Regions from separate parts of the Streptomyces sp. JW3 genome, predicted to be linked through region 3. Evidence: riboswitches for the same ligand, from Rfam matches in the RefSeq annotation. Region 3 holds a riboswitch; each other region holds the start of a gene.
What was found. Region 3 has a riboswitch for cobalamin ahead of ACTT8P_RS29175 (energy-coupling factor ABC transporter permease). Riboswitches for the same ligand answer to the same signal wherever they lie in the genome.

Region 1 (7,306 bases), on a different contig from region 3:
GCACCAGCACCGGCACCGCCAGCAGCGCCGTGACCAGCAGCCGTTCCCGCTCGCGGCGGGCTTCGGCGGCGCCCGCGTCCGTCTCCTCGGCGGCCGTGCCGGCGTCGGGCGACGGCGTGGGCAGCGCGGCCTGGTAACCGGCCTGTTCGACGGCTGCGACGAGGTCCGCGGGAGCCACCCCGGCGGGATGGCTGACCCGGGCGAGCCCCGTGGCCAGGTTGACCGTGGCCGTGACGCCCTCCAGCTTGGCGAGCTTCTTCTCCACCCGCCGCACACAGGCCGCGCAGGTCATCCCGCCGACGGTGAGATCCGTGACAGTGAGACTCGCCGTCGGTTCGCCGGCCATCACTCACCGCTCCCGTGGCTCATGCCCGGCATGTCCTCCATGCCGCCACCGGTACCGTCGCCGTCGCCTCCGCCGCCGGATCCGCCGGATCCGCCGGTGCCGTGCATGCCCGGCGCCACGGGACCGGCCGCCGTACCGACGGCATAGGACACCGCGAACACCAGCACGAGCAGCAGCAGGAAGCCGCAGAGCGCGGGAGGAGGGAGAAATCTGCGTGCGGTCACGCCGACGGGGCGGGGTGACAGCGGACCATCGGTCATGCCCGGCCTTTCCTGGTCACGTCGAGCCGTCCTGCCAACGTGGCAGTCGTAGCCGTACCGCTCCAGTAGTCGTGCCGACGGATCTCCGAGTTCCGGCGACCGGTCGTGGGCTGCGTCACAGCATGAGGACGAACATCACCGCCATGCCCAGGGCCATCGCCGCGTGACAGGCCGGTTCGGCCGCCACGCCGTCGGCGACCAGGACGACGGTGCCCCGCGCCGACGGTGTGGCGACGCGCCCCCGGTCGAACGCCTGGGACAGCCACAGCAACCCGAGCACGGTGAGGACGAGGGCCAGGAGCGCGGCGGTCCACCGCTCTCCCGCACCGGTCAGCGACATCATGCCGAGCGCGCCCGAGCCGGACATGTCCATTCCCGCCATGTCGTGGTGCCCGGCCCCGGAGCCGCCGGACGCCGTCGCGGAGCCGTCCATCACGGCCGCCATCCACGCCATGGCGAGCATCATGACGACGTGCGGGACCGAGGCGAGCAGACGTGCCCGCAGTTGGTCCGTCGCCGGGGAGCGGAACGCGGCGGTGGCCGCGAACCACACCGCTCCCGCCGAGAAGAGGACGGCCTGTGGAGTGACGGGAAGGCCCATGCCCCAGGGCCAGGTCATCGCCGCCATCGCGGCGCCCATGACGGCGTGCAGGAGGTGACCCACCCGGCTGGGTACCGAGCGGCCCGATGTCGCCGCGAGCCACAGCGCGTAAAGGGTGGGCAGGACGAACAGGGCTGTGAGGATCCACCTCAGACCGGTCGCGTTGATCATGCGGACGCCCCCGTCCGGGCGGCACGGCGCCGGCGCAGGGAGCCGGCGACCAGGTCGACGGCGAGGAAGCCCAGCAGGGGCAGGCCGAACAGCGGTAGGTAGTAGCCGATCACGGCGGTGACCAGGACGGCGGGTGCGAGGAACCGGCCCGGCAGCCGCCGCCAGGCCCCGCGTGCGGGCGCCCTCCCGAGTGCGAGCCCCTCGGTGCGGGTGGGCCTGCGCAGCCACCACATGCGGTAGCCCCACAGGAGCATGCCGATGAGGGCGATGGCGAGCAGGGCGAGGACGATCTGGTTGGCCAGGCCGAACAGCAGGCCCATGTGGGCATCGATGCCCCAGCTGGTCAACTTGGCGAGGAACGGGTAGTCGGCCCAGTACGTGCGGTCCGTGACCTCGCCGGTGGCGGGGTCGACAGCCACGGTGTCATGGCGCTCGGGCCAACTGCGGGTGTTCTCCTTGACCACGTACGTGACCTGGTCCTTCGTCGGCGGCGACACATTCATCACTCCGCGCAGTCCGGCCTCGTGCGCGGAGGCCACGACCGCGTCGATGCCGACGTCGGCCGCCGGCCCCGACCCGGTGCCGGAGTTCTTCCCGGCGGTGGGCAGGTCCGTGGCGAGGGCCGGGCTGGGTCCTGCCAACGCCGACTGGATCTCCCCGATGCTCGCTCCCGCGTACGTGGACCAGGTCATGCCGGTGACGGACAGCCCGAGCAGACCGACCGAGGCCCACACACCGACCACGGCGTGCCAGGACATGGTGCGCTTGCGTCCCTTCGGCCCGCGCTGCGGGACGAACACCCGCCGGACGCGGTTGTGGGCGCGGGGGGTCGTCAGCCACAGGGCGAGGCCGCCGAGTATCTCCACCCACAGCCAGCTCGCGGCGATCTCGCTGTAGACCCGCCCGGGTTCGCCGACGTTGAGGTGCCGGTGCAGGCCGTCCACCCAGGCCCGCACCGGCATCCACCAGCCGGCGAAGGTGCGTTCCTGACCCAGTACTTCACTGGTGTACGGGTTCACGAACGCGGTCTGCGTGCAGTTGTCCGGCAGCCCGGGTTTCTCGAAGACGACCCTGGTGCTGTCGTCCCGGCCGGGCGCCGGGGTCACCGACACCAGCGTCCCCTCGGGTACCGCCTCGCGCGCGGCGGCCACCTGCGCCGACAGCGCGTCGGGCTCGCCCTCGGGGGTCACGTGCAGTTCGTGCCGGTAGACGATCGCCTCTATCTGGGGTGTCGCCGTGTACAGCAGCCCGGTGACCGCCGCGACGAGCAGGAACGGGCCGATGAGGACACCCGCGTAGAAGTGCAGTCGCAGCAGCAGTGGGCGCAGGGCGTTCCAGGACATGGCCGGTGCGGCCGTGACCTGTTTCCCGGACGACGCGGGTGCCGGTTCCGGGTCCGGCGCGCCCGGCGGCGGCTCCGTGGTGGTGGCACTGGTCGTCTCCCGCGCCGCACGGCTCTCCGTCATGACGGTCCTCTCTGCCGGAACGGCTACCGCCGTCTTCGGTCGTCCGGTGCAGTAGTCGGGCGCGTGACGGCGGGAGTTCCCCACGATGTTGTGACTGGCGTCACGTCAACTCGTCAGGCGTGGGCGTGGCGCGCTCCTCGGCCCGTCCGTCGGCGACTCGCAGCCGACGCTGGGCCACCGGCGCGATGAGGGCCCTGTCATGGGTTGCTGCGCAGCACGGCGAACCCGTCCCGGTCGGCGACGCGGCTCGCGGAGGACGCCGTCAGATCATGGGCGTAGTGCACCTGCCCGGACAGCAGGGCGTTGAGCCGGGCCCGTTCGTCGTTGACGGGCACGAACTTCAGTTTCTCGACGCGCGGGCCGCCGCCCCAGTGGTCGCCCCACGCGGTGAACAGGGCGTTGCCGCCCGGCGTGAAGGAGCGGTACCCGGAAGGGCCCGGAGCCGACGGGCTTCGTGAAGTCCTTCGTATCCTCGGGGACGATCTCGGTGCCGGAGGCGCCAGGAGCGGCGGGGAACTCGAAGTCGGGCTCCTTCGGTACGAGGGTCAGCTCGCGGCCTTGGCGGTGCTCGCGCCGAAGTCGACCCGGGTGAACAGCTGCTGGGCGGAGGCACCGGTGGCGGGGTCGGCTATGCGCCGGTAGTTCCACAGCACGTCGGCGGCGGTGACCTGGCCGCCGTCGTGGAAGCGGGCGGCGGAGCGCAGCCGTATCGTCCAGCGGCTGCCGGACCGGTCGCTCTCCCAGCGCTCTGCGAGCCGGGCCTGCACGGACATGTCGTCCTTGTACGTCAGGACGCTGTTCGAACAGGGCTTTGGCGCGGGCCTGGTCGACGAAGAGCGAGGAGATGTGCGGGTCGAGGGTCTCCTGCGAGCCGCCGGCACTGAACGCGGCCCGCAACCGGCGGCCGCCCGACGAGCCGCCGCCGTCACCGCCACCGGAGGAGCAGCTGGCGAGGGCGGCGCCGGCGACGAGGGCACCTGGCCCGGTGACCAGGCGGCGGCGTGCGAAGGAGGACGTCATGTCTGCGGGGCCTTCCCCTGGTCGCCGAAGGTGGTCCAGGGCAGACGGACGCGCCGGCCGTACGCCGGTTCCCGACACGCATCACGCGCCTCCTCCTGGGGAGTCCACGCCCCGGACGGTCGGTGAGGGCGACGGGCCAGTCTCCTGGCTGCCGGATCACCGCTCGCCGCGCCTTCCGGCCGGGCGGCCGCGGCGTGTGGGGTTCGCTCCCCGGTCACAGTGGCGGGACCGCGCCGGATTCGCACCGGCTTCCTGGTTCCCGTCGCTCGTGGGTACGCCGCGCATCATGCCCGACGACAACGCGGAGTTGAGTGATCAGTTCCACAACGACCCCTCTTGCACATAGCTTGCAATTACGGATTGGATGCGTGTGCCGTGATTCCGGAACCCAACAGGCAGGAAGGTACGCCCACATGCCGGTCACCCCCACTCGCCGGAGTGTGCTCGCCGCGGCGGCCGCGACCGGCGCCGGGCTGCTGCTTCCCGGCTGCTCGTCCGCCGGTTCCGCTTCCTCCACGCCGAAGAAGGGCGGCACGTTGAGCGCCGCCTTCCCCGGCGCCGGGGTGAAGGAGACCATGGACCCGCACGCGCAGCGGCAGTTCGTGGACATCGCCCGGCACAAGGCCGTCTTCGACAAGCTGGTGGAGCTGGACTCGGCCCTGCGGCCGGTCCCGCGCCTGGCGCGTTCCTGGTCCAGTGACGACGCGGCCCGAGTGTGGCGGTTCGAGCTGCGCGAGGCCCGATTCCACGACGGGCACGTGCTCGGTGCGGACGACGTGCTGTACAGCCTGTCCCGCATCCTCGACCCGGACGCCGCGGACCACTTGGCGAAGAACTCCCTGTCCCACATCGATCTGGCCAACTGCCGCAAGGTCGGCAAGCGAGGCGTGGTGATCACTCTCGACCGGCCCGACGCGGAGCTGCCCAGCCAGCTGGCGATGACCGGCACGCCGATCGTCCGGGACGGCTGGGACGATCCGGCGAAGCCCGTCGGTACCGGCCCGTTCCGGTTCGTCGCCTTCACGGCCGGGCGCACCTTCACCGGCCGCCGCTTCGACGACCACTGGAACGGCGCCCCGCACCTGGACGTGATACGTATCCTGTCCGCCGAGTCCGAGGCCCGCGCCGCCGCCGTCCGCAGCGGTGAGGTGCACTTCGCGCACGAGATGACACCCACCTTCGCCCGTACGGTCGCCCATGACAGCCGGGTGCGGGTGGTGGCGACCGAGCGCAGCGGTGTGCAGGGGTTCGCGCTGAAGACGGACCGGGCGCCGTTCGACGACCCGGACGCGGCGATGGCGGTCAAGCTGCTCGTGGACCGCAAGCGGCTGGTGGAGGTGGTCTGCTCGGGCCGTGCCGAGCTCGGCAACGACCTGTACGGCAAGGGTTACACCTACTACCCCGACGGCCTGGAGCAGCGCGAGCGGGACGTGGCGCAGGCCCGCCGGCTTCTCAAGCGCACCGGTCTGTACAACAAGAAGGTCACCTTCTACACCTCCACCGCCGCCGACGGCTTCGCGCAGGCCGCCCACCTGTTCACCGAGCAGGCCGGGGAGGCCGGGTTGAAGGTGGAGGTCGTCAACGGGCCGCCGGAGTCGTACTTCACGGACGCGCTGGCCAAGGGCACCGTCACCAACCACCGGTGCGGTGCCATGACGATCCCCACCTACATCAGCGAACGGCTGCTCACCGACGCCCCGCAGAACCAGTCCGCCTGGCAGCACGACGACTTCGACGACGCCTTCACCGCCGCGCGGGCCGTCGTCGACGACGACGAGCGCACCGCCCGGTACCGGTCGGTGCAGACCACCCTGCGCGATCAGGGCGGTCTGGTGCTGTGGGGGCATCCCGAGTGGCTGAACGCCGTCTCCAGCAGCGTCCAGGGGGTGAAGGAGGCCCCGCCCAACACCGTGGACTGGGCCAGGTTCGACACGGTGTGGCTGGCCTGACCTCGAATGTTGCGCTATGCCCTGCGGCGGTCCGGGTGGACGCTCGTCCAGCTCGCCGCGCTCAGTGTCATCGTCTTCCTGCTGACCGATCTGCTGCCCGGTGACGCGGCGACCGTCGACTTCAACGAGCAGGCGGGCCTCGATCAGGTGGCACGGCTCCGGGAGCAGATGGGGCTCGACCGGCCGGCCGTCGAGCGGTTCGTCGACTGGGCGCACGGACTGGTCACCGGTGATCTGGGGACGTCACTGGTCGGCGGGGGACCGGTGAGCGGGGTACTGGCATCATCGGTGCCGGTGACGGCCGCGCTGGCCGCCGTGACGATCGTGCTGCTGGTGCCGCTGTCCGTCGGAGTCGGTCTGCTGACCGGGCTGCGGGCGGGCAGCCGCACCGACCGGGTCGTGTCCGCCGTGACCCTGACCCTCACCTCCGTACCGGACTTCGTCCTCGCGCTGCTGCTGGTGGGAGTGTTCTCGCTGCGGCTGGGCTGGCTGCCGTCGACCTGGGTGGGCGCGGACGACGGGTGGTGGCGGCGTCCGGAGCTGTTCGTGCTGCCGGTGGCGGTCCTGCTGGCCCGCACCGTGTGCGTACTGTCCCGGCAGATCCGCGCCGGTACGGTCACCGCGCTGGACGCGGGTTACACGGTGCAGGCCCGTCGCCTCGGGGTGCCGCCGGCCCGGCTGGTGCTGCGGCACGTCCTGCCGGGCGCTGCCGTGCCCGGCGTCCAGGAACTGGCCCGGACCGGGGACCAGTTGCTCGGCGGCGTACTCGTCGTCGAGGCCGTCTTCGCCGTCCCCGGGACCGCGACCGCGCTGGTGGAGGCGGTGCAGAACCGGGACGTGCCCACCGTGCAGGCCCTCACCCTGACCCTGGCCGCCGTCGCCTGCCTGCTCAACCTGGCGGCGGACCTCGTCAGCCACCGGCTGGCTCCCCGTACGGAGGTGCTGCGATGAGTACCGGTGGACGTACCCGGCGGGCGGCGGCCGGGGCACTGCTGCTGGTGGTGCCGGTCGCCGCGGCCGTCGTCGGCCCGTTCGTGACGGACACCGCCGTTCCCTCCGACGGCATGCCCTACGCCCTCGGCGACGGGCATCCCCTCGGCACGGACGCGTTGGGGCGGGACGTGCTGACACTGGTGCTGCGCGGCGGGGCGAGCGCCCTGGGGGTGGCGTGTGCCGCGGTGGCGCTGGCCGTCGCCGTGGGAGCCGTGCTCGGTCTGGCGGCGGCTTCGGCCCGCAGCCGGTGGCTGGACGATCTGCTGATGCGGCCGGTGGAGCTGCTGCTGCCGCTGCCCTCGCTGCTGGTGATCAGCGTGGTCGGGGTCGGCTGGCGCGGCCATCCGGTCGCGGTGACCCTGGCCGTGGCGGTGCTGAACGTGCCCGCCGTGGCCCGGCTGCTGCGGGCGGCGGCGCTGGACGCGGCCAGCGGACCCGTCGCCGAGGCGATGCGGTTGCAGGGCGAGTCCCCGGCGCGGGTCCTGTTCGGGCACGTCGGG
Region 2 (7,306 bases), on a different contig from region 3:
GCAGGACACCCCGGGCGGTACGGGTCTTCTCCCAGGCCGGCAGTGGGCCGCTGCGTTCGGCGAGATCCGCGGAGGTCTCGTAGGCGGTGAGCATGACGCGCTCGGCGATGCGGGTGGAGAGGGCCTTGGCCTCGGGGGAGTCGAAGGGCAGGCGGAGCCGGAAGAAGACGTCCTGGAGGCCCATCGCGCCGAGGCCGACGGGACGCCAGCGGGCGTTGGAGCGGCCCGCCTCCTCGGTCGGGTAGTAGTTGATGTCCACGACCCGGTCGAGGAAGGTGACGGCGGTGCGGACGGTCTCGTCCAGCCGCTCCCAGTCGATGCCGCCGCCTGTGCCGTGCACGCCGTCTGTGCCGTCCGTGCCGTCCACGACGAACGCGCCCAGGTTGAGCGAGCCCAGGTTGCAGACCGCCGTCTCGCCGTCGTCCGTGACCTCCAGGATCTCCGTGCAGAGGTTGGAGGAGTGGATGACGTGGCCCGGTTCGGCGGTCTGGTTGGCGGTGCGGTTGGCGGTGTCCTTGAAGGTCATCCAGCCGTTGCCGGTCTGCGCCAGGGTGCGCATCATGCGGCCGTACAGCTCGCGGGCGGGCAGGGTCCTGCGGGCCAGTCCCTCCGCCTCGGCCGCGCGGTAGGCCGCGTCGAACGCGTCGCCGTGGAGGTCGGGCAGCTCGGGGACGTCGGCGGGGGAGAAGAGGGACCAGTGCGCGTCCGTGTCGACGCGGCGCATGAACTCGTCCGGGATCCAGTGCGCGAGGTTCAGGTTGTGGGTGCGGCGGGCGTCCTCGCCGGTGTTGTCCCGCAGTTCGAGGAACTCCTCGATGTCGGCGTGCCAGGTCTCCAGGTAGACCGCCGCGGCGCCCTTGCGCCGGCCGCCCTGGTTGACGGCGGCGACGGAGGCGTCGAGCGTCTTCAGGAACGGGACGACACCGTTGGAGTGCCCGTTGGTGCCGCGGATCAGGGAACCCCGGGCGCGGATACGGGAGTAGGCGAGGCCGATGCCGCCGGCGTGCTTGGAGAGGCGGGCGACCTGGAGGTAACGCTCGTAGATCGAGTCCAGCTCGTCCTTCGGGGAGTCGAGGAGGTAGCAGGACGACATCTGGGCGTGCCGGGTGCCGGAGTTGAAGAGGGTCGGGGAGGAGGGGAGGTAGTCGAGGCGGCTCATCAGGCGGTAGAGCGCGGCCACTTCGTCGAGGGACCGGGGCGTCTCGTCCTCGGCGAGGCCGGCGGCGACGCGGAGCAGGAAGTGCTGGGGGGTCTCGATCACCTTGCGGGTGTGCGGGTGGCGCAGCAGGTAGCGGCTGTGCAGGGTGCGCAGGCCGAAGTAGCCGAAGCGGTCGTCGGCGGCGGGGTCGACGAGCGCGTCGAGGCGGTCCGCGTGCCGGCGTACGAACGCGGCCGTACGGTCGGCGATCAGGCCCTCGCGGTGGCCGGTGGCGACGGACCCGGTGAAGACGGTCACACCCTGGGAGGCGGCCTCGGCGCGCACGGTGAGCGTCAGCAGCCGGGCGGCCAGCCGCGAGTACGCCGGGTCCTCGGAGATCAGGCCGGCCGCGGCCTCCGTGGCCAGTTCCCGCAGCTCCGACTCGTCGGCCCGCGCGGAGCGGCCGCGCAGCGCGGCGGCGGCGACCCGGCCGGGGTCGGCGTCGGGGAGGTCGGCGGTCAGCGCGGTCAGGGTGCGCAGCAGGGCGGCACCGGGGCTGTCCGCGGGGGTGGCTGAGGCTGGTTCCGCTGGCGCGATGGTCATGTGGGGCACTCCCTCGCTCGGCACGGGGCCTGGCGGAGGAGGGCGGGAGGCAGCTCACGAGCGCGCGCGGCGTCGCGTCCACCGGCCCATTCCACGAGGCCCGGACGTCAGGCGCCCGGACCGGATGGCCGGGCGCACCGTCGGCAGGTACTCGGACTGGACCGGTGCGCGCAGGCACGCCGGTACACCGTTGCGGGACAGTTCCGGATTCGCACCGGATTCCCCTGCGGCGACAGCGAGCATGAGCATACATGTTGTGCCGTGCCGCTGACGCGACCCTAGATGTTGTGTCGGAGCTCCAGTTCGTAGGTGAGGAGCTTGATGTCGTCGAGCTCCGGGAGGGGGTTCCAGTCGCGGTGGGGGGTGCGGACGAAGCCGAGGCGTTCGTAGACGCGGTGGGCCGCGCGCATCGTCGCCTGGGTGGAGAGGATCAGGCGGTGGCAGCCGTCGGTCGCGCGGGCGCGGACCACGCAGGCGCGGACGAGGGCCTCGCCGATGCCTCGGCCGCGGGCCTCGTGGGCCACCGCGAGCATCCGTATCTCGGCCTCTCCCTCGCGGGCGAGGTCGGCCATCGGGCCGGGGGACGGGACGAAGGTGACGCCGCCGAGCACCTGGTCGTTCACCGCCGCGACCAGTACGTGTGCGGCGGCGGCGCGTTTCGCCACGTCGCGGAGTTCCGTCAGGTAGGCGTCGGACTCGCCGAAGTCCAGGAGGCCGTCGTGGAGATAGGCATGGGCGGTGAGGTCGCCGAGGGTCCGGTATTCGGTGGGATGGGCGGAACGGATCACGAAGTCCATGGCGGGAGTGTGCAGGGCAGCGGGCCGCCGTTTCGGTTCTTTTCGGCGGCCCGCCGCGGATTGCCTGTGGCTGGTCGCGTCCACGCGGCGGAGCCGCGGATCGACACAGCCCGCGTCCCGGGGAGCCTCTCAGTGGGCGGAGCCCGCGGTCGCCGGCGGCAGTTCCACCTCCACCCCCGGGTCGCCCGCGTCCGCCGTGTAGTCCTCCGGCCGGGTCTCGTCGACGCCGTCGGGGGCCTTGGCGGCGCGCAGGACGAAGGTGAGGACGACCGTCACCAGCACGTTCAGGACGAACGCCGTCGTACCGATGTAGCCGATCTCGCCGATGCCCGGGATCTCCTTGGAGGAGCCGCCGAAGTGCGCCTGCGTCGGCGAGGCGACGCCGTACGCCGCGAGCGTGCCGTAGACCATGCCGACCGCCCAGCCGGCCAGCAGCGCCCAGCGGTGGAACCAGCGCGTGAACAGACCGCCGACCAGGGCCGGGAAGGTCTGGAGGATCCAGATGCCGCCGAGCAGCTGGAAGTTGATCGCGACCGTCTTGTCCATGCCGAGGACGAAGACCAGCGCGCCCACCTTGACCAGCAGCGACACCAGCTTGGAGACCTTGGTCTCCTGCTCCGGCGTGGCGTCGGGCCTGAGGAAGTCCTTGTAGATGTTGCGGGTGAAGAGGTTGGCGGCCGCGATGGACATGATGGCCGCCGGGACCAGCGCGCCGATGCCGATCGCCGCGAACGCCACGCCCGCGAACCAGTCCGGGAACATGGTCTCGAACAGCTGCGGGATGGCGAGCTGGCCGTTCTCCACCTTGATGCCGGCCGCGATCGCCATGAAGCCCAGCAGCGCGAGCAGGCCCAGCATCAGGGAGTACAGCGGCAGGATCGTGGTGTTGCGGCGGATCACCTCACGGCTGCGCGAGGACAGCGTCGCGGTGATCGAGTGCGGGTACATGAACAGGGCGAGCGCCGAGCCGAGGGCCAGCGTGGCGTACGTCCACTGGCCGCCGTGGTCGGGGGTCAGCCCGCCCGCCCCCGCCGCCTCGAACTTGTCGCCGGCCGCCGCGAAGATGTCGTCGAACCCGCCCAGCTTGATCGGGATGTAGATGATGGCCACCGCGATCACGAGGTAGATCAGCGTGTCCTTGACGAACGCGATCAGCGCGGGCGCCCGCAGACCCGAGGAGTAGGTGTACGCGGCCAGTACACCGAAGGCGATCAGCAGCGGCAGGTCCTTGACGAACCAGTGGGTGTCCTCGCCGCCGCCGACGCCCATCACGTCCAGCACGGCCTGGATGCCGACCAGTTGCAGCGCGATGTACGGCATCGTCGCGAGGATGCCGGTGACGGCGACCGCCAGCGACAGGCCCTTCGAGCCGAACCGGCCGCGCACGAAGTCCGAGGTGGTCACGTACCCGTGCTTGTGCGAGACCGACCACAGCCGGGGCAGGAAGGTGAAGATCAGCGGGTAGACCAGGATCGTGTACGGCACCGCGAAGAAGCCGGAGGCGCCCGCCGCGTAGATCGCCGCCGGGACGGCGACGAAGGTGTACGCCGTGTAGAGGTCGCCGCCCAGCAGGAACCAGGTGACCCAGGTACCGAAGGAGCGTCCGCCCAGGCCCCATTCGTCGAGGCTGTGCTCGTTCTCGGCCCGGCGCCAGCGCGCGGCCAGGAAGCCCATCGCGGTGACGAGGACGAAGAAGAGGATGAAGACGGCGAGTGCCACGCCGTTCACGCCGTCGTTCACCTGCCCGCACCTCCCCGGCGGGCACGCTGGTCACGCTGCCGGAGCTTGTACGCGGTCATCGTCAGCGCCGTGGAGATCAGCACCCACGCCATCTGGTACCAGTAGAAGAACGGGATGCCGATGAAGGCCGGGTCGGTCTTCGCGTACGAACCGACCCACAGCATGGCCACGAACGGTGCGACGAGGCAGACGCCGATGACGACGCGCACCGGCGTCACCACCGGCTCTCTGCCCGTCCGAGCTGGTTGCGACATACGGCGGCTCCGTCCCCTCGTTGATCACCTGAAGTAACGCGCAGGCAATCTAGGTGACGGTGACACGACAGCGGAAGACCTCGTCCGTATATCGGTCCCGCGCCGGTCCGCGCGCGGTCTCAGCAGCAGCGGAAGCCCGTACGCGGGTCCGCCTCCCGCTGGTCCGTGCGCATGCGCTCGAAGTCGCGCCGGGACGGGATCCCGGCGTCCGGGCGGTGTGCGCGCAGGTGGGCGATGTAGCGGTCGTACGCCGACTCGTCGGTCAGCTCCCGCAGGTACCAGCGCACGGCCCTATACAGACGTCGCACGGCGGGCCTCCTCCTTCTCCTCGCGGGTCGGGATCAGTCCGGCCGGCGCCACGATGCCCGACTCGACGTGCGGTGCCTCGCTGAGGGTGGACAGCGCGGGGCGGCGGACATGCCATACGCAGACCCGCAGGGCGTCCGCGATCACGACCACGATCAGCAGGGCCAGTACGGCGGTCAGGACGCCGTCCACCGTGGAGTTGGTGACGACGGTGCGCATGTCGGCCATGGACTGGGCGGGGGCCAGCACCTCACCCCGGTCGATGGCGTCCTGGAAGACCTGGCGCTGCGTGAAGAAGCCGACCCTGGGGTCGCCGGAGAAGACCTTCTGCCAGCTCGCGGTCAGCGTCACCGTGGCGTCCCAGGCCAGCGGAATACCGGTGATCCAGGCCCACTTCAGGCGGCCGGACTTCACCAGCAGGGTGGTGCAGACGGCCAGCGCGACCGCCGCGAGGAGCTGGTTGGCGATGCCGAAGATCGGGAACAGCTGGTTGATGCCGCCGAGGGGTTCGTGGACGCCGACCCACAGGAAGTAGCCCCAGGCCCCGCAGACGAGCGCGCTGGTGATGACCAGGCCCGGCTTCCAGCTCACGTTCCGGAAGGACCGGTGGACGTTGCCCAGCATGTCCTGGAGCATGAACCGGCCCACCCGGGTGCCGGCGTCCACCGCGGTCAGGATGAACAGCGCCTCGAACATGATGGCGAAGTGGTACCAGAAGGCGCGCAGGCTCCCGCCCGTGACGTCGGAGAAGATCTGCGAGATGCCGATCGCGAGCGTCGGGGCGCCGCCCGTGCGGGAGAGCAGGCTCGACTCCTCGACGTCCTTCGCCGCCTGCGCCAGGTCGCCGGGGGAGATGGAGTAGCCCCAGCCGGTCACCACCTGCGACGCGTTCTGCACCGTGTCGCCGATGACGCCCGCCGGCGCGTTCATCGCGAAGTACAGGCCCGGGTCGATGACGCTCGCCGCCACCAGCGCCATCACCGCGACCGACGACTCCATCAGCATGGAGCCGTAGCCGATCATCCGGACCTGCGTCTCCTTCTGGATCATCTTGGGCGTGGTGCCCGAGGAGATCAGCGCGTGGAAGCCGGACAGCGCGCCGCAGGCGATGGTGATGAAGACGAACGGGAAGAGGGAGCCCGCGAAGACCGGGCCGTCGCCGCGCGAGGCGAAGTCGGTGACCGCGTCCATCTTCAGCGTCGGCAGCGAGATCACCACACCCAGCGCGAGCAGCGCGATGGTGCCGATCTTCAGGAAGGTGGAGAGGTAGTCGCGCGGCGCGAGCAGCATCCACACCGGCAGGATCGAGGCGATGAAGCCGTACGCCACCAGCCACACGACCAGGGTGGAGGGCGCGAGAGTGAAGGTGTCCGCCCAGGACGACTCGGCGACCCAGCGGCCCGAGACCAGCGCGAACAGCAGCAGCGCCACACCGATCAGCGAGACCTCCACGACCCGGCCGGGGCGCAGGACCCGCAGGTAGCAGCCCATCAGCAGGGCGATCGGGATGGTCATCGCGATGGAGAAGGTGCCCCACGGGGAGCCGGCCAGCGCGTTGACGACGACCAGGGCCAGCACCCCGAGCAGGATGATCATGATGGCGAACGCGGCGACCAGCGCCGCCACCCCGCCGAACGGACCGATCTCCTCCCGCGCCATCTGGCCCAGCGAACGGCCGTCCCGGCGGGTCGAGAAGAACAGCACGATCATGTCCTGCACCGCGCCCGCGAAGATCACGCCGACGATGATCCAGATGGTGCCGGGCAGATAGCCCATCTGCGCGGCGAGCACCGGCCCGACCAGCGGCCCGGCGCCCGCGATGGCGGCGAAGTGGTGGCCGAGCAGCACCCGGCGGTCGGTGGGGTGGAAGTCGATTCCGTTGTCCAGCCGTTCGGCCGGGGTGGCCCGCGTCCGGTCGACCTTGAGCACGCGGTGCGCGATGAACCTGGCGTAGAAGCGGTAACCGATGGCGTACGAGCCGAGAGCCGCCGCCACCATCCAGGCGGCGGACACCTCCTCGCCCCTGGACAGCGCGAGCACCGACCAGCCCGCCGCGCCGACCAGCGCGACCAGGGCCCACACGACGACCGTACGAGGGTTCGCGGTACGCACTGGGGGAGCCCTCCCGTCCACGCGGCGACGGGAGGAACGTAGAACAGCGAGCGCCGTTCGGCTAGGCGTGCGGACGCCTCAACAAAGCTTCAACCGCCTTATTCGACCGGCCGCTTGAGCCGGGCCACGAACTTGTACCGGTCCCCCCGGTACACCGACCGCACCCACTCCACCGGCTGGCCGGTCCGGTCCCGGGAGTGCCGGGAGAGCATCAGCATCGGCAGCCCCACGTCGGTGCCGAGCAGGCCGGCCTCGCGCGGGGTGGCCAGCGAGGTCTCGATGGTCTCCTCGGCCTCGGCCAGGCGGACGTCGTAGACCTCGGCGAGCGCGGTGTACAGGGACGTGTACTTGACCAG
Region 3 (7,306 bases):
GGCTCCCCGCGGACCGTCAACTGCCCTCCCTCCGGCCGCAGTCCGCCGCTCAGCAGCCGCATCAGTGTGGTCTTGCCGCTGCCGTTGCGGCCCAGCAGAGCCAGGGCCCGCCCCTCGCGCACCTCGAAGTCCAGCCCGTCGAGCACGGCCGGACCGTCCTCGTAGCCGAAGGACGCGCCGCGCAGGGCGAGGAGTGCCGGTTCGCTCATGTCAGCGGACCTCTCAGGACGCAGGTGAGCGCGGTCAGCGCCGTGAGCAGGGCGAGGCTCGCCGCCGTGAAGGGGCCGGAGACCCGGGCCGCGGGCACCAGGACCCGCAGGGTGCCGTCGTAGCCGCGGCCGGCGAGTCCGGTCTGGAGCCGCGCCGCCCGGTCGAAGGCCCGTACGAACGCGGTGGCGCCGAGCCCGCCCAGCGAACGCCAGGCCGCGGCCCGCGTGGTGTGCCCGAGCCGCGCGGCCTGCGAGGCGCGGACGCGGCGTACCGAGTCCAGGAGCAGGAAACTCATCCGGTACGTCACCAGCGCCACGTCCACCACCGGGGCCGGCACCCCGGCCCGCACCAGCCGGGGCAGCAGGTCGGACATCGGGGTGGTGAAGGCGAACAGCAGCACGCCGAGCGAGCCGGCCGAGGTGCGCAGCAGCAGTTCACCGGCGCGCACCGGGCCGTCGGCGGCCAGGCCCAGGAAGGGGCCCGGACCGCCGACCCGCACCAGCAGCGGCAGCGCGCCCGTCACACAGAACCCCAGCGGCACCCGGTACGCCCGCCACAGCCGCCGGGCCGGCACCCCGGCCGGGCCGAGCAGCACGGTCAGCGCCGTCACCAGCACCAGCGCGGCACCCGGCCAGGGCGGCAGCGAGACCGCCAGCACCGTGAGGCCGAGGGCGAGCACGGCCTTGTCCACCGGGTGCCGGCGGCGCCAGCGGCTGCTGTGCGCCGCCGCGTCGATCGGCAGCACTCAGGCGTCCTCGGACGCGGCCGAGCGGGCCAGGGCCCGGTCCGCACCCTGTCGCCGGCCCCGGCGCAGCCCGAAGTAGTACGCCAGCACGCCCGCGCCGAGCGCCGCCTGCACGGCGAACAGCGCCGACTCGATCTCCCCGGACGGGGGTTCGTACAGGGGCGAGAACCACGGTTCGTAGTCCGGGTCGATGTCGGTGATCGCGGTCTCCGCCTCGGCGTCGGACCCGGCGAACGGCTCCGCCTTGTGGTCGCCGAGCCCCAGCACCAGCGGCAGCACGGCCAGCGCGGCCACCGCGAGCAGCAGCAGGAGGTTGATCTTCGTGTTCCGCTTCACCGGGCCACCGCCCCGCGCGGCTTTGGGTGTGTCAACAGCACGCCGAGCCGGGTGAGTTCCCCCTTGCTGGACTGCACCAGCAGCCGCATCACCAGCACCGTCAGCAGCCCCTCGCTCACCGCGAGCGGGATCTGCGTGACCGCGAAGATGGACCCGAACTTGCCGAGCGCGCCCCAGAACCCGCTGCCCGGGTCGGGGAAGGCCAGCGCCAGCTGCACACTGGTGACGCAGTACGTGACCAGGTCGGCGACGAACGCGCCGCAGAACACCGTGACCATCAGCGGCACCTCGAAGCGGCGCAGCAGCCGGTAGCAGGCGTAGCCCGCCCAGGGGCCGGCGATCGCCATGGAGAAGACGTTGGCGCCGAGCGTGGTCAGCCCGCCGTGCGCCAGCAGCAGCGCCTGGAACAGCAGGGTGATCGTGCCGAGCACCGCCATGATCGGCGGGCGGAACAGGATCGCGCCGAGCCCGGTGCCGGTGGGGTGGGAGCAGCTCCCGGTCACCGACGGCAGTTTCAGGGCGGACAGGACGAACGTGAAGGCCCCGGCGGCACCGAGGAGCAGGGTGCTCTCCGGATGCTCGCGGACCTCACGGGTGAGGGAACGTACTCCGTGGACGACGAACGGCGCGGACGCGACACCCCAGGCGATCGCGTGCGCCGGAGGCAGGAAACCCTCGGCTATGTGCATGACTCGGCAGACCCTCTCCAGCACCTCGTGGATGGACGACGCGCCTTGGCCGGTCTCCTGGCTGACGGGTACCACCGCCCGAACTCCGCCTTCCCGGGTCCGTGAGGACCCAGTGGCCGCCCCCTCGCGAGGGGCTGGAGCCGGACTTCCCGATCACAGTGGCGAGGGCCGCACCGGTGTCGCACCGATTTCCCGTTCACCAAGGCGTGGCGACAGTAGTGCTCGGGGCGGGGTGGTGACAAGCACGCCCCGGGGCCCGTACGTCGTCATGGGCGGCGGGTCACCAGGTCGCGCACCCGCTCGCTCAGTGCCGTAGCGGCGGCCGTCAGGAAGACGAACGTGTACAGGATCTGCACGACGGTCACCACCCGCGCGGTCTGTCCGCGCGGCGTGATGTCCCCGTAGCCGACGGTGGCGAGAGTGACCACGGTGAAGTACAGGGCGTCCACCCGGGTGCGCAGCCCGTGGAACTCCCCGGGCTGCTTGGCGAGGGTGTAGTAGGCGGCGGCGAAGGTGTGCACGGACAGCAGGATCAGCAGCGTGATGGCCAGTCCCGGGCGGGTCTCCGGGCGGCCGGTGAGGACGTGGTGCACCTGGCGCAGCAGCAGGACGGCGACGCCGGCGAGGACGAGGGCGAACAGCAGCCAGCTCAGGCCGGGGCGGTGCGGTCCCAGTTCGTCGAGCGGGAGCAGGAAGTAGGCCGCCACCACCGTGACCACCGTGCCGCCGGTCCACAGCAGCCAGGACCGGGCGGTGGTCCACACCGCTCGGGGCCCGCGTGCGCTGCCCGGCGTGGTCATGGGGTCCTCCGGCGTGTTCCGCCCGTGCCTGCCGTCGCCAGTCAACGCGAGGGCACCCGGGGCCGCATGTTCTGCGCCGTAAACCCGCTCCGACCTCCTTCACTCGTTCGGCGTATCCCGCGTGGTCGTCGGCGGCGGTCCGGCACAGGCTCGGAGGAACCGTGAGAAGGGATCACCCTCATGACCCAGCACGCCGCACCGAACCCCGGTGCCTCCTCGTCCGCGCGTCCCGCCGCCCGGCACCAAGGCTGGGTGACCGGGGGTGTCGTCTTCGCGGGCGTCCTGATGCTGATCAACGGCGCCCTCGCGGTGCTCCAGGGCATCGCGGCGATCGCCGAGGACGACGTGTACGCCCGGATCGGCACGTACGTCTACGAGATGAACCTGACCGGCTGGGGCATCCTGCACGTCGTGCTCGGCGCGCTGGTCCTGGTCACCGGGTTCGGGCTGCTCAGGGACATGGCGTGGGCCCGCTTCACCGGCATCGCGCTGGCCTCGCTCAGCCTCGTCGCGCAGTTCCTTTTCCTGCCGTACGCGCCCGTGTGGTCGGTGATCCAGATGGCGATCGACGTCTTCGTGATCTGGGCGCTGGCCAGCCGGCAGGACGAGACGAGTCCGGGCCGCGCGGTCTGACCGCACCCGGCCGGTCGGCGCAGGCGCCGCCACCGCCGTGCTCAACGGCGGTGGCGGCGTCGTGCCAGCAGGGCGGCCGTCGCTCCCGCTGCGGCCAGCCCGGCCGCCCCGGCGCCCGTCAGGGCCAGCGCCCGTGCCGTCCGGGACGGGGGCGCGGGGCGGGCGCCCGGCGCGACGCCGTACGCGCTGCCCGGACCGTCGTCCGGCGCGTCGGCCGGCCCGGCCGGGAGCGCGTCGGCCAGCAGTTCCGCCAGGTGCACGCCCTCGTGGCCGCCGCTGTCGAACTCGTGGATCTGGGTGCGGCAGCTGAAGCCGTCGGCCAGCACGACCGTCGCGGCGTTTTCGGCGCGCAGCCGGGGCAGCAGCACCCGTTCCGCGCACGCCTCGCTGACGTCGAGGTGGCCGCGTTCGAAGCCGAAGTTGCCGGCCAGTCCGCAGCAGCCGGAGTCCAGGCGTTCGGCGGCCACACCGGCCCGGCGCAGCAGTTCCCGGTCGGCGTCCCAGCCGGTGACCGCGTGCTGGTGGCAGTGCACCTGGGCGACCGCCCGCGCCGACCGCTCGGGCACCTGGGGCGGTCGGTAGCCGGGGGAGTGCTCGGTGAGCAGTTCGGCCAGCGTCACCGTCTGGTCGCGCAGCCGCCGTACGTCGTGGTCGCCGGGGAACAGCTCCGCCGCGTCCGCCCGGAAGACCGCCGTACAGCTCGGCTCCAGGGCCACCACCAGGCCGCCCGCCCGGACGTGCTCCGCCAGCGCCCGCACGGTGCGGGCCAGGACCCGTTCGGCGACGCCGAGCTGGCCGGTGGAGATCCAGGTCAGCCCGCAGCACAGCGCGCCGTCCCGCGGCAGCTCCACCCGCCAGCCCGCCTGTTCCAGGACCCGTACGGCGGCCCGTCCGATGTGCGGGTGGAAGTGGTCGGTGAAGGTGTCCGGCCACAGCAGCACCGTGCCGCGCGCCCCGTCGCCGGCGGGCCGGTGCCGCGCGAACCACCGCCGGAACGTCTCCGGCGCGAACAGCGGCACCTCCCGGTCCGCCACCCCGGCCACCGCGCGCGCCGCCCGCGCCAGCAGCGGGGCGTGGCTCAGCGCGTTGACGGCCGGCGCCAGCCGGGCCCGGCCCACCACCTGGGCGAGCGCCGGCAGCCACCCCATCGACCAGTCCGAACGCGGGCGGCGCCAGGGCCGTCCCGCGTAGTGGTGCGACAGGAACTCCGCCTTGTAGGTCGCCATGTCGACATCGGCCGGGCAGTCCTTCTTGCAGCCCTTGCAGGCCAGACAGAGATCCAGCGCGTCCTTGACCGCCTCGGACCGCCACCCGTCCCGGATCGCGCTGTCCCCGTGCCCGTCCAGCATCTCGAACAGCAGCCGCGCCCGGCCCCGGGTGGAGTGCTCCTCCTCCCGGGTGACCTGGTACGACGGGCACATCACCGTGCCGTCGCTGGTGTGCTGACGGCACTTGCCGACCCCGACGCACCGGTTGGCCGCCTCGGCGAACGACCCCCCGTCGTGCGGGAAGCGGAAGTGCGGGTCGCGCGGGTCGGCCGGGGCCCAGTCGGCGCCCAGGCGCAGGTTCTCGTCCAGCCGGTAGGGGGCGACGACCTTCCCCGGGTTCATCCGGTCCAGCGGGTCGAAGACCGCCTTCAGCCGCCCGAACGCCGTCACCAGCTCGGCCCCGAACATCCGCGGCAGCAGCTCGCCCCGGCTCTGCCCGTCGCCGTGCTCCCCGGACAGCGACCCGCCGAACTCCACCACCAGGTCGGCCGCCCGCTCCATGAACCGCCGGTACGCCGCCACCCCCTCGGCGGTGTACAGGTCGAACGGGATACGGGTGTGCACGCAGCCCTGTCCGAAGTGGCCGTACAGGCTGGGCCCGGTCTCGCTGCGGTAGCCGAACTCCTCGAACAGCGCCGTCAGCCGCCGCAGGTAGTCGCCCAGCCGGTCCGGCGGCACCGCCGAGTCCTCCCAGCCCTCGAAGGTGTCGGGCTTGCCCGGCACGTGCGCGGTGGCGCCGAGACCGGCCTCGCGGACCTGCCACAGCTCGCTCTCGTGCGCGGGGTCGTCCAGGAACGCGCAGTCGGCGTCGTGCGCCGAGCGGTGCACCGCGCGCAGCATGCGGTGCGCCCGCGCGTCGGCCTCCTCGGCGGTGTCCCCGCCGAACTGGGCCAGCAGGAAGGCGTCGCCGTCCGGGAGTTCGGCCAGCGCCTTGTCGTTGAGCCGCTTGATCCGCTCGTCGCGCAGCAGCCGGGCGTCGATGCCCTCCAGTGCGATCGGCTCGTGCGGCAGGATCTCGGGGACCGCGTCCGCCGCCCGGTCGACGCCGTCGAACCCGAGCACCACCAGGGTGCGCTCCTTCACCACCGGGACCAGTTCCAGCTCCGCGCGCAGGACGGTGACCAGCGTCGACTCGCTGCCGACCAGCAGCCCGGCGACGTCGAAGCCGTACTCCGGCAGCAGCGAGTCCAGGTTGTACCCGGAGACCCGGCGCGGCACGGCCGGGAACCGGCGGCGGATCTCGTCGGCGTAGGTGTCGCGCAGGGCGCGCAGCCGCCGGTAGACGGTGGCCCGCAGATCGCCCTGCCGCTCGATCTCGGCGTACTCCGCGTCGCTGGTCTCCCCGCACCAGAACCGGGTGCCGTCGTAGAGCAGCACCTCCAGCCGGGCGATGTTGTCGACGACCTTGCCGTGCGCCTGCGCGGTGGCGCCGCAGGAGTTGTTGCCGATCATGCCGCCGAGGGTGCAGTTGGGGTGCGTGGCGGGTTCCGGGCCGTACCGCAGGCCGCGCGGGGCGAGCCGCCGGTTCAGGTCGTCCAGCACGATGCCGGGCTGCACGACGCAGGTACGGGCGCCGGGGTCGACGGATTCGAGCCGGGTGCAGTACTTGGACCAGTCGAGCACCACGCCGGCGTTGCAGCACTGCCCGGCGAGGCTGGTGCCGCCGCCCCGGGACAGCACCGGCGCGCCGTGCTCGCGCGCGACGGCCACCGCCTCGGCGCCCGCCTCGGGGGTACGCGGCACGACCACGCCGATCGGGGTCTGCCGGAAGTTCGAGGCGTCCGTGGCGTACGTGGCGCGGCTGCCGGCGTCGAAGCGGACCTCGCCGTCCACCCGTGCGCGCAGCGCCGCCTGGAGCGATCCGACGTCGACCGGGGGCGGGGCACCCTCGCGCACGACGGGTTCGGGCAGGTCCAGCATGCTCATGGGGCCCTCCTCCGGGGGTCGGCGCCGCCGAGTACCCCGGCGGACCTCGGGACAACCGCGAGGGCCCGGGACCGGCCCCGACCGGCCCCGGAACGGTTGTGGACCGGCCCGGGACCGGTCGCGGATCGTGTCGCTGTTGGGCCGAACGGGTGACTTGGCGTAAGAATTGGCTGGTGGATTGGCTGGTGCAGGCATTGAAGGCGAGTCGGAACGGTCGGATCGGGGGGAGCAGCCGGTGAACAGTCACGACGTCACCGATGAACAGTGGGAGGGGCTCGCCCAGGTCGTTCCGTTGCGCGGACGCGACGCGTGGCCGTCCTCGGTGGGGCATCGAGCCCTGCCCGAGGCGGAGACCGAGGCCCGGCGCCGCTTCGTGGTGATGCGGGTCAATGTGTTCGCGGACGCCCGCGAGGTCGCCGAGACGCTGATGTCGGGCATCCCGGTGCTGCTCGACCTGACCGGCGCGGAGACGGACGTCGCCAAGCGCGTTCTGGACTTCAGTACGGGCGTGGTCTTCGGCCTGGCGAGCGGGATGCACCGGGTCGACCGCAACGTGTTCTTGCTCACACCGGCGGGCACGGAGGTCACCGGTCTGATGCAGGGGGCCGGGGTTCCCGGGATGTGACGGACGGCGGGCGCGGCGGCGCCGTTCGCGCCGTTCCCCGCGCCGGCCGGGCCCCGACCCGGGCCCCGGCCGGC
Region 4 (7,306 bases), on a different contig from region 3:
TGGGCCGGGACGGCGACGGCGAGGCCGAGCGCGCCGACCGCGGCGGTGGCGGCGGTGGCTGTCAGGACAGGACGTATACGCATGAGGAAATCCCCCCTCAGTGGAGCGAACGGAACGTCCGGAGCATACCGAGGGGGTGAACGTAAGGTGACGGGAAGGTGGAGAAAGTGTGGGTGCCGTGGCTCCGCTCAGACGGCGAACTCGGTGGGCGGCAGGCCGAGGGCGGTGCACGCCTCGCGGATGGCCTGCTGCTCGGCCGGCTCGAAGACCCCGTCCGCGCCGGCCACCACGATGCCGGTCTGTACGACGGCACGGGCCTCGGCGGGCTTCTTGGCGGCCTTGGCGATCACCTGGAGCGCCTCCGCCTTGCCCGCCTGGAAGTTGCCGAGCAGCCGGTCCACGTGCTGGTTGAAGCGCTGGCGGAGCTGGTCCGCCGGGAAGTTCTGGAGCACCTCGTTGGTGACGATCAGCTCCTCCACCCGCTGCCGCTCCGCCGGCTCCACCTGCCCGTCCGCCGCGGCCACCAGCGCGCACATCGCCATGCTCGCGTCCCGGTAGGCGCCGCTCTTCAGCTCCGTCTTGACCGACGCCAGCTGCGACTTGAACAGGCCGATCAGCTGGGCCTTGGAACCGCCGGAGGACGAGCCGCCCGCGCCGTGGCCGTGCGGCTGCGCCTGACCGCCGTACGGGCTCTGCCCCTGACTGCCGTATCCGCCCTGCCCCTGCGCCTGTCCCTGGGGGTGGCCCGGCCCGTGTCCGCCGCCCGTGCCGCGCGTGCTCTGGGACTGCTGGAGGTTCTTGGCCTGGTCCTTGATCCGGTCCCACATCGCCACTGGGTGCCACCTTCTGCTGCTGTCGGGTAGGTCGTCGATCACGCTACTGCGTGCCCACCCGATCAAACGCCTCCCGCGGCCGTGCGGTTCCCCGCGGGCAAAGGAGGAGTAAAACCCCGTGGGTGCGGACCGGACACCCGGCCGGCCCAACTCGGGTGCCGCCGACCGCTCTTCTGCCTCTAGTCTTCTACATGCACGTAGAACATGACGTCACATGAAGGAGTGGACGCCACGATGGTGTTCAAACGACTGCTCGGCTCGCTCGGCGTGGGCGGGCCCACGGTCGACACGGTCCTCGCCCCGGGCGCGGCCCGTCCCGGTGCCGTGCTCAGCGGCGAGGTCCGGCTCAGGGGCGGCACCGCCGACTTCGACATCGAGCACATCACGCTGGAACTGGTGGCGCGGGTCGAGGCCGAGCACGCCGAGGGCGAGAGCGAGGGCGTGGTCGCCTTCGACCGGTTCGTGGTCGGCGGCGGATTCCGGCTCGCCGAGGGCGAGGAGCGCGCCGTGCCGTTCGGTGTGACGCTGCCGTGGGAGACCCCGGTCACCGAGCTGTACGGACAGGGCCTCGGCGTCGTGCTCGGCGTGCGCACCGAACTGTCGGTGGCGGGCGCCCGCGACAAGGGGGACCTCGACCAGCTCACCGTGGCCCCGCTGCCCGCCCAGGAGGCGGTCCTGGAGGCGCTGGGACAGCTCGGCTTCGGCTTCCGCTCCGCCGACCTGGAGTACGGCCGGATCGGCGGCACCGGGCAGCAACTGCCCTTCTACCAGGAGATCGAGCTGATCCCGGCCCCGCAGTACGCCCACCAGGTCAACGAGATCGAGCTGACCTTCCTCGCCCACCCCGGCGGCCTGGAGATCGTGCTGGAGGCCGACAAGCGCGGCGGGTTCCTCTCCGAGGGGCAAGACGCCCTCACCCGCTTCACCGTCGGCCACCACGACGTCCGCGACTGGAGCGCCGAGGTGGACGGCTGGATCCGGCAGCTGATCGACCACCGGGCCGCCTACGGTGCGCACGCCTCGTACGGTCACCACGACCCCCACGGCCACCACGGCCACGAGGAGCACCACCACGACGGGCACCGCTCCGGGCCGGGCATCGGCACCGCCGTCGCCGCCGGGGCCGCGGGCCTGGCGGTCGGCGTCGTCGGCGGGATGGTCGCGGCCGAAGTCGTCGACGAGATCGGCGACTTCTTCGAGGGCGACGACGAGGGCGACGACGAGGGCGGCGAGGAGTCCGAGGAGTGAGCCGCCGCCGGTGACAGCGCGGCGCGGCGGAGCGCTTCCTCCTTTACGCGCGGGCCGCTCCGTACCCTCGGTGCGGTACGGGGCGCCCGAACGCACGGGGGCGGCAAGGGAGTTGCGGCACGCCCCTCGCGTGCTCCGGCTGCTCCGCTGTTCCTTTGCAAACGGCGCTTATCGTTCCGGATGGTCGGAAAGGCTGTCGGCGTGCATCCGGCAGGTGCCGGTGCCGCGTCGGAGTACCCGGTGCGGGCGGCGTTTCGGCCGGCCCGTGCCCGGGTGCGCCGCGTGCCGACGACCAAGGAGGAACACCCCATGCCGCCCACCGCCGACGACCGTGAACTCTTCGACCAGCTGCGGGAACTGCTGGCCGTCACCGTCGAGGACGTGTCCGCCGAGGAGGTCGGTTACGACAGCGTCCTGAAGGACGACCTCGGCGTCGACTCACTGGCGCTGCTGGAACTGGTCGCCGCGATCGAGGACCGCTGGCAGGTCCAGGTGCCGGTGGACGACGCGGCGCGGCTGACCACGGTCCGTGAGATCGTCGACCATCTCTCCTCCTTGGTCCCCGCCCCGGCCGGCGGCGCCGCGTGAGCCCACAGTTGAGGGCGGCGCCGGACCGCGGCGCGCCGGCCGCCGCGGTCGTCACGGGGCTGGGCATGACCACGGCACTGGGCGGTGACGTCCCGTCCACCTGGGCGGCGCTGCTGGGCGGCGCCTGCGGTGTCGAGAGCATCGACTACGGTCCGCCGGACGGACCGTCCCAGGTCTATCTCGCGGCACCCGCCGCCGTGGACCCCGGCTCGGTGCTGTCCCCCGCGAAGGCCGCGCACTGCGACCGTTCCGCGCAGTTCGCCCTGGTCGCCGCGCGGGAGGCACTGAGCGACGCCGGACTGCCCGACGGCAAGGCACTCGCCGGGAGCGGCTCGCGGGTGGTGGTCGTCGTCGGGGTGGGGCTGGGCGGGTTCCTCAGCATCCTGGACCAGAACCGCAGACTGGAGACGGGCGGCCCGGACCGGGTCAGCCCCCGGGCCATCCCGGTCATGCTGCCCAACCACGCCGCCGCCGAGGTGGGGCTTTTGGTCGGCGCCACCTCCGGCGTGCACACCCCGGTCAGTGCCTGCGCGTCCGGCGCGGAGGCGCTCGCCCAGGCCCTCGCCCTGATCCGTCAGGACCGCGCCGACGTGGTGATCGCGGGCGGCGCGGAGGCCGGTCTGCATCCGCTGATCTTCGCCGGGTTCGCCCGGCTGCGGGCCCTGTCCCGGCGGTGCGACGACCCCGAGCGGGCGTCCCGTCCCTTCGACGCCGACCGCGACGGCTTCGTGATGGGGGAGGGGGCCGGCATCCTCGTGGTGGAGAGCGCCGGGCACGCGGCGGCCCGCGGTGCCCGGGTGCACTGCCGGCTGACCGGCGCCGGCATCACCAACGACAGCCACCACGTCGCCCAGCCGGCGCCGGGCGGGACGGGCTGCGCGGCCGCCGTGACCGCCGCCCTCGGTGACGCGGGGCTCTTCCCGGAGGAGGTCCGGCACGTCAACGCGCATGCCACCTCGACGCCGGTCGGCGACCTCAGCGAGGCGCAGGCGCTGCACATGGCGTTCGGGAAGGTGCTGGACGACGTGACGGTCAGCGCGACCAAGGCGGCCCTCGGGCACACGCTGGGCGCCGCCGGTGCCATCGAGGCGGTCACCACCGTCCTCGCCCTGCGGGACAGAACCGCGCCGCCCACCCGCAGCTTGGAACGCGTGGACCCGGCGATCGAGCTGAACGTGGTCGGCCGCGACCCCGAACCCCTGCCGGCGGGACCGCTGGCGGCCCTCAGCACCAGCATTGGTTTCGGCGGACACAACGTCGCGCTGGCCTTCACGACCGGTTCATGAGCCAACGCCCCATGAGGCAGCGTCCCATGCAGCAACGTTCCCTGAGTCAACATCCGGTGAGCGGCCCGCCGGTGAGCGGCCGTACCACGAGCGGGTCGCCCGCCGGCGTCCGTTCCGCGAGCGGTCCGCCCACCGCCGCTCTCCCCCTGAGCGCCGCCGGCGGTGCGGTGCCGGCGGATCGGCCCCGCACCGTACTGATGTGTCCCGGCCAGGGCGCCTACCTCCCCGGCGCCCTGCGCCACCTGCGCGAGGTGCCCGCGGTCGCCGAGGTGCTGGCGACCGTGGACGCCCACGCGCCAGGCCGCCGCCCCGGCGCCCTGCCCGTCGGCCGGCTCCTCACCGAGGAGGACGCCCCCGGCCCCGAGGAACTCCTGCGCACGGACCCCCTCGGCTTCGACCTGGCCACGTACGCCGCGGTGGTGGCCGCCGCCACCGTCCTGCTGGACCTGGCCGGCCCCCGGGTCGACGCGGTCCTCGGGCACAGCGTCGGAGACCTGGCGGCCCTCACCGTCGCGGGGGCCGTCACGGTGCGCCAGGGCGTCCAACTGCTGCGCGTCCGGGACCGGCTGCTGCGGACCGCCGGACTGCCGGCGGCCGGCATGGTGGCCACCGACGCCGACGCCGACCGGGCGGCCCGCCTGATCCGTACCTGTGGCACCGCGCAGGTCCGGATCGCCGCCCGCAACGCGCCCGCCCAGGTGGTCCTCGCCGGCCCCGACGCCCAGCTCGCGCACCTGGAGCGGGCGCTGCTGGACGGCGGGCACCGGGTGACCCGGCTGGCCAGCCGCACCGCCTTCCACCATCCGCTGCTGGGGGAGGTGCACCGGTCCTTCCGCGGGCTGCTGCGGGCCCAGCCGATCGCCCGGCCCGCGCTCGCCGTGCACACCACGGCGGGGCGCTGGGCCGCGACCCCCGCCCAACTGCGCACCGCCGCCGCCGCCCACCTCACCGAACCCATGGCCCTGCACCGCGCCCTGCGCGCCCTGCGCGGGGCCGGTTTCACCACCTACATCGACAGCGGCCCCCGGGCTCTGCTGAGCGCCCTGGTCAAGGTCGGACTGCCGGGCTGCGCGACCGCCGCGCCGCTGCGCACCCCGGTCGGCGCGGAGCGGATACGGCAGCGGCTGGCCGCCGTCGCCCCGCCGCACCGCCCCGGCCAGGGTGCTTGGTAGTCTGTCGGGGCCAGTCACGCCACCACCCCGGTGGTCAGGGAATCCGGTGCGAATCCGGAACTGACGCGCAGCGGTGAGGGGGACGGGCGGGGCACTGATGCCACTGGGACGAGCACCGCGCGACGGCGGGGCACCGTCCTGGGAAGGCGCCTCGTCCGGACGAACCCGAGTCCGAAGACCTGCTGGCACCTCCGCGCCCCGCGCGGAGGTCGACCACAGGCCAGGCTCCGCGTCCAGAGCCCCGACACCCGAGGCATGCCCGTGCTCCGTTCCACCCCCCGTTCCGCCGCGCTCCTGTCCACCTGCCTGCTGCTGCTCACCGCGTGCGGCACCGCCGGAACGCAGGGGACGTCCGCAGGCGCCTCCGCCGCCGGATACCCGGTGACCCTCCAGAACTGCGGCCACACCGTCACCCTGAAGTCGGCGCCGAGGCACGCCGTCTCCCTCAACCAGGGCAGCACCGAGATCCTCCTCTCCCTCGGACTCGCCGACCGGCTGGCCGGCACCGCCACCTGGACCGACCCGGTGCCGAAGGACCTGGCGAAGGCGAACGCCGGGGTGCCCCGGCTGGCCGACAACGCCCCCTCCTTCGAGAAGGTCCTGGACGCCGGACCCGACTTCGTCACCGCCTCCTTCGTCTCCACGCTCGGCACCGGCGGGGTCGCCACCCGCGAACAGTTCGAGAAGCTGGGCGTGCCGACGTACGTCTCCCCGGCCGACTGCGGCGCCGGCAAGGACAACGACAGCGGCGGCGACGGCTCCCGCGCCACCCCGCTCACCCTCGGCACGGTGTACGGCGAGATACACGACCTGGCCCGCGCCTTCGGCGTCGACCAGCGCGGCGACGCGCTCGTGAAGCGGCTCAAGGAACGGGTCCGTGCGGCCACGGACGGTCTGGCGGTGTCCGACGTCTCCCTCATGTACTGGTTCGCCAACTCCCAGGCGCCCTACCTCGCCGGGTGCTGCGGTGCCCCCGGCGCCATCACCCGCGCCCTCGGCGCCCGGAACGTCTTCTCCGACACCCACGACGAATGGCCCCAGATCAACTGGGAGACCGTCGCCGACCGCGACCCCGACGTCATCGTCCTCGGCGACCTGACCCGGAAGTCGCAGACCGCGGAGACCGCCGCAGCCAAGATCGAGTTCCTGGAGACCAACCCGGCCACCCGCAACCTCACAGCCGTGCGGAAGAAGCGGTACGTGCTGCTCAGCGGGCAGGCGATGAACCCGTCCATCCGCACCGTGGAGGGCATCGAGAAGGTGGCCGAAGGGCTGCGGGACCTCGGGTTCGCCAAGTGAGCGGCATACCGGCCGGCCTCCGGACCCCCTTGCTCACCGCGGCCGGACTGGCCGCGCTCGTGGTGTCGGTCGCCGTCGCGGTGACCATCGGACCGGCCGACATCTCCACGGCCGACGTCTGGGCCTCGGTCGCCGCCCATCTGGGGCTGGGCGAGGGCGCGCTGGCCCCGCTGCGCGACGGCATCGTGTGGGACCTGCGGATGCCGCGCACCCTGCTGGCCGCGGTGTGCGGCGCGGGCCTCGCGCTGTGCGGGGCGGTCATGCAGTCCCTGCTGCGCAACCCGCTGGCCGACCCGTTCGTCCTCGGCGTCTCCTCCGGCGCCTCGACCGGCGCGGTCGCGGTGATCGTGCTCGGCGTGGGCGGGGGAGCGGTGTCGCTGTCCGCCGGGGCGTTCGTCGGCGCCCTGGTCTCCTTCGCGCTGGTGCTGCTGCTCAGCCACAGCCTCGGCGGCAGCGTCGACCGGGTCGTGCTGTCCGGGGTGGCCGCCATGCAGCTGTTCTCCGCGCTGACCTCGTTCACGGTACTGACGTCGGCGGACGCCGAGACCACCCGGGGCGTGATGTTCTGGCTGCTGGGCTCGCTCACCGGGGCCGGCTGGACCGACGTACTGCTGTGCGCCGGGGTGCTGGCCGCCGTACTGGTGGTCTGTCTGGTCCACTCGGCCACCCTGGACGCGTTCACCTTCGGCGAGGAGGCCGCCGCGAGCCTCGGCGTGCGGGTGGCCCGGACCCGGCTCGTACTGCTGTGCGCCACCGCCCTGCTCACCGCCGCCCTGGTCAGCTGCGCCGGGGCGATCGGCTTCGTCGGGCTGGTGCTGCCGCACGCCACCCGCGCGCTCACCGGCGCCGGCCACGCCCGGCTGCTGCCGGTCACCGTGCT

Region 1: linked by a shared signal. The riboswitch ahead of ACTT8P_RS13695 (ABC transporter substrate-binding protein) and the one ahead of ACTT8P_RS29175 (energy-coupling factor ABC transporter permease) in region 3 are both predicted to bind cobalamin.
Region 2: linked by a shared signal. The riboswitch ahead of ACTT8P_RS20555 (ribonucleoside-diphosphate reductase subunit alpha) and the one ahead of ACTT8P_RS29175 (energy-coupling factor ABC transporter permease) in region 3 are both predicted to bind cobalamin.
Region 4: linked by a shared signal. The riboswitch ahead of ACTT8P_RS28100 (ABC transporter substrate-binding protein) and the one ahead of ACTT8P_RS29175 (energy-coupling factor ABC transporter permease) in region 3 are both predicted to bind cobalamin.

Annotation. Positions count from the first base shown of each region.
Region 1 is NZ_JBQOUX010000026.1:24,344-31,649, reverse strand. It holds gene ACTT8P_RS13715 (heavy metal translocating P-type ATPase) at 1-346, opposite strand, end outside; gene ACTT8P_RS13710 (hypothetical protein) at 346-606, opposite strand; gene ACTT8P_RS13705 (DUF5134 domain-containing protein) at 722-1,378, opposite strand; gene ACTT8P_RS13700 (PepSY-associated TM helix domain-containing protein) at 1,375-2,844, opposite strand; partial or broken gene ACTT8P_RS13695 (ABC transporter substrate-binding protein) at 3,042-3,617, opposite strand; cobalamin riboswitch at 3,982-4,173, opposite strand; gene ACTT8P_RS13690 (ABC transporter substrate-binding protein) at 4,278-5,813, shown strand; gene ACTT8P_RS13685 (ABC transporter permease) at 5,820-6,764, shown strand; gene ACTT8P_RS13680 (ABC transporter permease subunit) at 6,761-7,306, shown strand, end outside.
Region 2 is NZ_JBQOUX010000049.1:5,674-12,979, reverse strand. It holds gene ACTT8P_RS20555 (ribonucleoside-diphosphate reductase subunit alpha) at 1-1,741, opposite strand, end outside; cobalamin riboswitch at 1,867-2,025, opposite strand; gene ACTT8P_RS20550 (GNAT family N-acetyltransferase) at 2,020-2,538, opposite strand; gene mctP (monocarboxylate uptake permease MctP) at 2,668-4,278, opposite strand; gene ACTT8P_RS20540 (DUF3311 domain-containing protein) at 4,275-4,532, opposite strand; gene ACTT8P_RS20535 (YbdD/YjiX family protein) at 4,652-4,831, opposite strand; gene ACTT8P_RS20530 (carbon starvation CstA family protein) at 4,824-6,950, opposite strand; gene ACTT8P_RS20525 (GntR family transcriptional regulator) at 7,049-7,306, opposite strand, start outside.
Region 3 is NZ_JBQOUX010000092.1:21,371-28,676, forward strand. It holds gene ACTT8P_RS29160 (energy-coupling factor ABC transporter ATP-binding protein) at 1-209, opposite strand, end outside; gene cbiQ (cobalt ECF transporter T component CbiQ) at 206-955, opposite strand; gene ACTT8P_RS29170 (energy-coupling factor ABC transporter substrate-binding protein) at 956-1,291, opposite strand; gene ACTT8P_RS29175 (energy-coupling factor ABC transporter permease) at 1,288-1,980, opposite strand; cobalamin riboswitch at 2,011-2,199, opposite strand; gene ACTT8P_RS29180 (potassium channel family protein) at 2,247-2,780, opposite strand; gene ACTT8P_RS29185 (DUF7144 family membrane protein) at 2,961-3,413, shown strand; gene ACTT8P_RS29190 (FAD-binding and (Fe-S)-binding domain-containing protein) at 3,455-6,607, opposite strand; gene ACTT8P_RS29195 (cell division protein SepF) at 6,843-7,232, shown strand.
Region 4 is NZ_JBQOUX010000085.1:13,207-20,512, reverse strand. It holds gene ACTT8P_RS28130 (lamin tail domain-containing protein) at 1-83, opposite strand, end outside; gene ACTT8P_RS28125 (tellurite resistance TerB family protein) at 189-833, opposite strand; gene ACTT8P_RS28120 (sporulation protein) at 1,068-2,081, shown strand; gene ACTT8P_RS28115 (acyl carrier protein) at 2,391-2,669, shown strand; gene ACTT8P_RS28110 (beta-ketoacyl-[acyl-carrier-protein] synthase family protein) at 2,678-3,955, shown strand; gene ACTT8P_RS28105 (acyltransferase domain-containing protein) at 4,153-5,127, shown strand; cobalamin riboswitch at 5,122-5,328, shown strand; gene ACTT8P_RS28100 (ABC transporter substrate-binding protein) at 5,383-6,426, shown strand; gene ACTT8P_RS28095 (FecCD family ABC transporter permease) at 6,423-7,306, shown strand, end outside.